Linked DNA regions of Desulforamulus hydrothermalis Lam5 = DSM 18033. The protein of the gene in region 2 binds, or shares a complex with, the protein of the main gene of each other region. Links are inferred from orthologs where the notes say so. Each region holds a gene or a part of one and is shown on either strand. Other genes may lie near its edges.

Region 1 (2,982 bases), on a different replicon or contig from region 2:
TTACCGAAGCTCGTTGAGCCATAGCTGCGGCTGCTTCTCTCTGGGCGGCCCCCAACTCCTGCAGTTGATGTGTCAAATGCTCATTTTTTTGCAGCAGCTTTTCCCTATCCTGCTGCCATTGTTTTTTCTGTCTGTTTAATATTTTCAAGTAACGTTTAACCAGCTCATCATATAATATATGTGCCGATTGATTATAATTCCAAATATCACTTACTCTTTCAAAATAAGGAAATTTACTTAATACTTGCTGAACAGCAGCTCCGGTGGTGGGACGCCATTCATTTACACACTCAAAAACCTGTTGGCCGGATAAGCCTCCCGGGTGCATTTTAAGTGCTTTAATTACCAAATGCTTTAAAGAATACTGATCTGCTTCCACATTCCATTCAGTTAAACCCCAACTGCCGTTATCCAGCTGGACAAACCTGCCATCAGGCATTAAGGCGGCTTCTTCAGCTAACTTCCTAATCCTTTTCTTTCTTGCCACCTGGTTGGTTACTACTTGCCGCAAACCGATGGGCTGCTGTCTTTTAATCAACATTTGGTAAAAATGATCATTTTCCGGATAACCCTGCAATTTTAACCGCCATTTACCGCTTTCGTCAGTGTAAAAACAAGCGTGCTGTTTCAGACACAGTTTTATTTTTTCAATTACTTGTTCGGCAGAATAGTCTTGCAACATCCTTTTCTGAACGTAGGGTGCAATTTCTTCTACAGATAATCCATCAAAAAAGAAGAGCGTCTTTTTTAAAACGTCGGTTAAAGAATTTAATTTGGCAGTCACCGAAACCCATCACCTTCCTGTACTATAATTAAACGGCAGAAATGGAATTATATTCCTTTTTATCAATAGATATTCCCCTTCAGGTTTCAGTTCCCTGCTCTCTGTCTGTAAAATTTTTCCTACAAGTTTCGTTACTTCTTTACACAGTAATCCTTATCCACTAATATCTTTAAAGATGTTTGTCTTATTTCTGAAAAAAAGACTGACAGATGTCAAACTACAAAACTTTAGTGCAAGAACCATCTCTAATTTATTTGCTTGATGCTTGTAAATTTAGGCACAATTAACATATAATAAAGTTAAGTGGTTATTTTTTTAACCTAAACGGTAGTAATACCTGTCTAAACTGTTATAAGGGGGGAGAACCATGAGTATTGCCATTCGTTCTGACGCCGGCGATCTAAATAAAAATGCCGTGGTAAAATTGGAAAACGGTGTGCTCAGAACCGCCCGGGGCATTATTCACATGGAAGGCCCCTGCAGCAGTGATTATATTGCGCGCCTGACTATGGACAGCGGTCTCAAGAATTTTCGCCCCCCCGCCCGTCAACAGGAAGCATTAATGTTGATTTCTAACCTTCCGGAAGGTAAGGTTTTTATCGCCAGGCACCAGGATAAAATTATTGGTTATGTAACCTTCCATGCACCTGATGAATACAGCCGCTGGAGCAAGCATCCTTACATTCTTGAATTGGGCGCTGTAGAGGTCAGTCCGGAATGGAGAAACGACAGAATAGCCCATTACCTGCTAACAGAGGCCTTCTCCCATGACTTTGTTGAAAATCATATTATAATTACCATTGAATTTTGCTGGCACTGGGATTTGAAGAACAGTGGCTTAACCATGATGAACTATCAAAAAATGTTAACCAGGCTTTTCTCTGCTGTGGGGTTAGTCAAAAGGGCCACCGACGATCCTGATATTACCGAGCATCCCGCCAATGTTATGATGGTACGCTTTGGTAAAAAGATTCCCAAAGAGGCCATTCAACGGTTTGAAGAGCTAACTTTTCTAAATCGCAGTTTATAAAATGAACTGACCACAATTTTGTTTTAATTCTATCAGCCAAGAAACCCGTACCATTCCGGTGGTACGGGTTTCTTATTGCCGGTTATGCTGCTATTTTACAAACTGTAGTTGGGAGCTTCCTTGGTTATATTTACACCGTGTGGGTGGCTTTCCTTTAAGCCTGCCGGTGTAATGCGAACAAACTTGGCCTTTGTTTTTAGCTCTTCAATGGTACGGCAACCGGTGTAACCCATACCTGCCTTCAAACCGCCTACCAGTTGGAAAATGGTATCGGATAAAGAACCTTTATAAGGCACCCTTCCTTCTACCCCTTCAGGTACCATTTTCTTGGCTTGCTCCTGGAAGTAGCGGTCACCGCTGCCTTGCTTCATAGCACCCAGAGAACCCATGCCGCGATATACTTTATAACTGCGACCCTGGTAAATTTCTTTTTCTCCCGGGCTTTCTTCGGTACCGGCCAGGATACTGCCCAGCATAACTACACTGGCCCCGGCGGCGATGGCCTTAACAATATCACCGGAATATTTTATACCACCGTCAGCTATCACCGGTACGCCGTGCTTGGCTGCTTCCTGTGCACAATCATATACAGCAGTGATTTGAGGTACCCCGACACCGGCCACCACCCTGGTAGTGCAAATGGAACCCGGCCCAATGCCTACTTTGACGGCATTGGCGCCGGCCGCAATCAAATCCCTGGTAGCTTCCGCTGTTGCTACATTGCCGGCAATGATGTTTAATTCGGGGTAGGCAGCGCGAATATTTTTAACGGTCTGCACCACCATGTGAGAATGGCCGTGAGCGGTATCCACCACGATGACATCAACCTTGGCTTGCACCAGGGCCTGTACCCGTTCCATGGTGTCAGAGGCCACGCCTACCGCTGCCGCAACCCGCAGACGGCCCCGATGATCCTTGGCAGAATTGGGGTACTCTTTGGCCTTTTTAATGTCTTTAATGGTGATAAGGCCACGCAAATTATTATGCTCGTCCACAATAGGCAGTTTCTCCACCTTGTGTTTCATCAGAATCTGTTTGGCTTCTTCCAGGGTAGTGCCTACGGGTGCTGTGATTAAATTGTCTTTGGTCATGACGTCACCGCACGGCCGGCTGTCATTGGTTTCAAAACGCAAGTCCCGGTTGGTTAAAATGCCCACCAGTTTGCCAG
Region 2 (4,634 bases):
GTTCAATAGGCAGTGAGCTGTCTACTGTCAATGGGTCACTGTCCATAATCATAGCTACCGGACGTTCAAAATACAGGGCTACTCCATACTGGGTGCCCAGGTAACGGTCCAAGTGATGCCGCATCACCAACCCTACCGGGCGGCTGCCTTCCAGTACCACTACGCCGTTAAGCAAATCATGGCTGTCCATCATTTCCTTAAGCCGGCGAACCGGTGTGTTAGATGTGACTTGAACGGCCGGTTGACTGATTTCACCGATGGGAAAAGCCTTTTGCCAGATACCGGTGGGATTGCGGGAGGCCAGGGCCAGAATACAGTTAAGGGCTTCCGTTTGCACAGCCGGTAAAGGATAGGCGGGACGGGCTAAATAGTAACCCTGGCCGTAATGCACCCCAAGGGAACGCAGCGTCATCAGTTCTGCTTCGGTTTCAATACCTTCGGCAATAATAGAGCAGCCGATTTTCTGGGCAAAGGTAACGAAAGTTTCTAACAGGGCCTGTTTAACCCGGTTGGTATCGATATCTTTAACCAGTGAATGATCAATTTTAATATATTCGGGCCGAACTTCCGCAATGGCCTGCAGGCTGGAAAAACCGGCGCCGGCGTCATCCACCGCTACCTTATAGCCTTGATTGCGGTAATGGGCCAGGGTTTTGTTAAACCGGTGGAAATCATGGATGCCCTGTCGTTCGGTAATCTCAAATACCAGGTTGTGTGAACTTAAATGACTTTCTTTCAAGATTCGCATGGTTTCGCCCTTGACAAACTGGGGATCGTTAATGGTATGCGGGTGAATGTTAAGAAAAAAGCTTTTGGCCGCTGTCTGTCGGGTCAAAGTTTTTTATGGCCAATTCCCGGCAAACCTTTTCTAAAGGGAACAGCAGGCCTGCTTCCTGGGCATAGTTAAAAATCACCGCCGGTGAAAAAAAGTAACTGTTTCCGGCCCCGGGTAAGGGCTTCCCAGCCAGGATTGGCCGGTTTGCAGAGAAACAATGGTTGATAAACGATGCGCAAATTTTTGTTTTGCAGCAGGTCATGAAACTCCCCCAACAGGTGCACCATCTGCTGTTCCCAGGTGCCTTTGGCGGCCTTTTGGGCTTCCTTTAAAGCACTGTACAGGGCCTGCTCGGGATTTTTCAGACCCCGCCGGATGATGGAATAACCGACATGCAGCTTTAAGGTATGTCCGGTAATTTTAATAACTTCGTTTTTAATTGATTGTTCTAAAGCAATACGCAGAGCTGTTAATGTTTTGCTCAAAATTGCCGGGGGCGGCATTTCTTCCTGGCGGCAGAGCACTAAAAAATCATCTCCCCACAAATTCTCCACCATAACTTCCCCGCAGCAATTAATAAATTGACCGGTTCTTTTTTCCAGGACACGGCGCAGGATATGCAGTACCCTTTTGGCTGTGGCTTCGCCGTTAAGCTGCATAATCCGGTGAAAATCAGCCACATCCACATAAATAAGCAGTACGGAAGCACTGCCGGCCAGCATGCTTTTTAATTTGTCCATAAAAGAGCTGCCCTCCAGCAGGTAAAAGAACAAGCTCCGTCCTTTGAGCAAGCTGCCCAGTGTTGTGGCGACTTTGTTAACCAGTTTGTGAAGATACATGTCTTATGGCACCCCTGGTATTTCTTGGTTCTTTCAATGTAGCATAATTGCGTTAGATTTTAGTTAATACGGGGTTAAAGGCCGGTTAAACGGCGTTAAGATTCCTGTCTCTTTACGGCTAACGGTCACAACAAAGACCTGAACGGTATATTTGGGGCGTTAACGGCCCGGTGACGGGCGGGGCGGCCGGTAAACCGGCGGCGGCTGCCGTTCGGCGCAAGCATCATCAGAAAAATGGTGTAATCTGCTCACTAACGGGAAAAACATATCCTCCTGGGCAACGGTTCTGTAAGATAAGATTAAAACAACGGCTTGGGAGGTAAGGTTATGTTTAACCAAAAAAACATTGCGTTTGCTCCGGAAGAGCAGGTTTATTATCCTGACATCTCTTTTTCCGCCCGGGCCAATGTCCGGGATGCCCGCATCTACGATTGGGCCGGTATGGATTATGAAGGTTACTGGGCTGAGGAAGCCAAAAAACTGCATTGGTATAAAACCTGGGATAAAGTGCTGGAATGGCAGCATCCCTTTGCCCAGTGGTTTGTGGGCGGCAAGATAAATGCCTGTGTCAACTGTGTGGATCGTCACTTGGACAGTTGGCGTAGAAATAAAGCAGCCATTATATTTGAAGGGGAACCCGGCGACCAGGTGGTTTTAACCTACCAGGACCTGCACCGGGAAGTAAGCAAGTTTGCCAATGTATTAAAAGATTTGGGCGTTGGTAAAGGTGATGTGGTTACCATATATATGCCGATGATCCCTGAGGCGGTGATTGCCATGCTGGCCTGTGCCCGCATCGGGGCACCCCACAGCTTGGTGTTTGGCGGCTTTTCTGCGGAGGCACTGCGGGATCGCATTAAAGATGCGGCAGCTAAAGTGGTTGTTACATCGGATGCTTGCTGGCGGCGGGGAAAAGCCATTCCTCTCAAGCAAAATGTTGATACGGCGTTAACCCAATGTGCCAGCGTAGAAAAAGTTGTGGTGGTACAAAGAACCGGCAGTGAAGTATATATGGAACCAAGCCGTGATCTCTGGTATCACGAATTAATGAAAAAAGCCTCGGCGGTTTGTGAGCCGGCCATGATGGATGCGGAGGATATTTTGTTCATTTTGTATACCAGCGGCACCACCGGCAAACCCAAGGGCATTGTTCATACCACCGGCGGCTATTTAACCGGTGTTACCTCAACCCACCGAAATATTTTTGACCTCAAGGAAGATGATGTTTACTGGTGCACAGCGGATATCGGTTGGATTACCGGCCACAGTTATCTGGTTTACGGCCCGCTGGCCAACGGGGCAACAGTGTTCATGTTTGAAGGAGCCCCGGATTACCCCGAACGGGATCGTTTTTGGGAACTCATTGAAAAATACCGCATAACCCTGTTTTATACTGCACCTACAGCCATTAGATTGTTTATGAAGTGGGGGGAAAGCTACCCCGCCGGTCGCGATTTATCTTCTCTCAGGCTGCTGGGTTCGGTGGGTGAGCCCATTAATCCGGAAGCCTGGCTGTGGTACCACAAACATATCGGCCGAGAAAAATGCCCCATCGTAGACACCTGGTGGCAAACCGAGACCGGCAGTGTCATGGTTGCCCCGCTGCCCGGCCTGGTACCCACTAAACCGGGTTCCGCCACCATGTCGCTGCCCGGCGTATTTGTGGATGTGGTGGATGAACTGGGCCAACCGGTGAAAGCCGGGGAAAGCGGTTATTTGGTGATTAAAAAGCCCTGGCCCTCCATGCTGCGTACTGTCTATAAAGACCCGCAGCGCTATGTGGATACCTACTGGAGTCGTTTTGAAGGCATGTATTTTACCGGTGACGGTGCCAGACGGGATAAAGACGGCTATATCTGGGTGCTGGGCCGGGTGGATGACGTAATTAACGTGTCCGGCCACCGGATTGGTACAGCAGAAGTGGAAAGTGCCCTGGTGGAACACCCGGCGGTGGCTGAAGCGGCTGTTATCGGCCGTTCCCACGAATTAAAAGGGCAAGCGGTGTCTGCCTTTGTTACTCTGCGGGAAGGCATTGCCTGGGCACCGGAGCTGGAGAAGGATTTAAAGAACCATGTGGCCAAGAAAATCGGCGGTTTAGCCCGGCCGGAAGAAATTATCTGCACCTGGGAATTGCCCAAAACCCGCAGCGGTAAAATTATGCGGCGTTTGTTAAAGGATATTGCCGAAGGCAGAGTGCTGGGGGATACCTCTACTCTGGCAGACCCGGCTGTAATTAACCAGTTAATGCAGCAGAGGTTAACGCCAAAAGAATAACTGTTGACCCAACTGTCACAACCTATCGGTTTACTCTCCCTGGGCAGGTATACATTACCTGCCCCCTATTTTTTTGCAGGAGTGACAAAATGAACGTAGAAGTAAGACATATGGAAAAATTGCGATTATTAAGTCAATATCTTCATAAAAAATTTGGTTTCCGTACCCCTGAAGCGATTACCCTGATGCGTTTGGCAGCCTGGCAGGGGGTGGTAGGTATTTTATTGATTATCTGGCGCCCCGGTCTTTGGCCTGCTTTTACTGCCTGCTGCCTGTTAAGTTTTCTTGGCACTTTTATCATACTGGGTTTTCGTCCTTTAAAACGGGTATTAACTGTCAAAGTGGATGAAAAATCCTTTGCTCCCACCCTGCAGATTGCCAATGAAACCCTGCCCTTCCTGCGCCGGGGGCTAAACGAAGAAACCGCCCAGAAAACCGCAGAAATAATTCAAAAAATAAGTGATGTGGCAGCGGTAGCCATTACCGACCGGGAAAGGGTGCTGGCTTTTTTGGGCGCCGGTTGCGAAAACCACCCGGTGGGGGGCTCCATTGTCACCCAAGCCACCCGGGAAGTGATTGCCACCGGAGAACTTAAAGTGGTGCAGCACAAGGGTGAGTTTAACTGTCCGGTAAAAGATTGTGATTGTCCGTTGGAGTCTGCCGTTATCGCGCCACTTATTTGCCGGGGCAAAGTGATGGGTACGGTGAAGCTGTACCAGACCCATAAGGGGCAGATTCCGGGCAGC

Evidence for each region. The genes of interacting proteins can lie anywhere in the genome.
Region 1: the proteins of acs (region 2) and DESHY_RS12730 are in contact, whole or in part, in a cryo-EM structure (PDB 9G7F), measured with the Bacillus subtilis proteins. The link is inferred for Desulforamulus hydrothermalis Lam5 = DSM 18033 from one-to-one orthologs.

The regions. Positions count from the first base shown.
Region 1 is NZ_CAOS01000015.1:44,071-47,052, forward strand. It holds DESHY_RS12730 (GNAT family N-acetyltransferase), read left to right. Parts: upstream 1-1,151; coding sequence 1,152-1,814; downstream 1,815-2,982. Other genes in the region: DESHY_RS12725 (coiled-coil domain-containing protein), read right to left, coding at 1-784; guaB (IMP dehydrogenase), read right to left, coding at 1,910-2,982. UniProt on the Bacillus subtilis protein: Part of the acuABC operon, which is possibly involved in the breakdown of acetoin and butanediol. Acts as an acetyltransferase inactivating acetyl-CoA synthetase AcsA via acetylation at a Lys residue.
Region 2 is NZ_CAOS01000008.1:183,922-188,555, reverse strand. What follows is about bases 1,465-4,414. They hold acs (acetate--CoA ligase), read left to right. Parts: upstream 1,465-1,941; coding sequence 1,942-3,888; downstream 3,889-4,414. Other genes in these bases: DESHY_RS06075 (histidine kinase), read left to right, coding at 3,978-4,414; DESHY_RS13330 (EAL domain-containing protein), read right to left, coding at 1,465-1,614. In the rest of the region: DESHY_RS13335 (EAL domain-containing protein), read right to left, coding at 1-835; more of DESHY_RS13330, read right to left, coding at 904-1,464; more of DESHY_RS06075, read left to right, coding at 4,415-4,634. UniProt on the Bacillus subtilis protein: Catalyzes the conversion of acetate into acetyl-CoA (AcCoA), an essential intermediate at the junction of anabolic and catabolic pathways. AcsA undergoes a two-step reaction.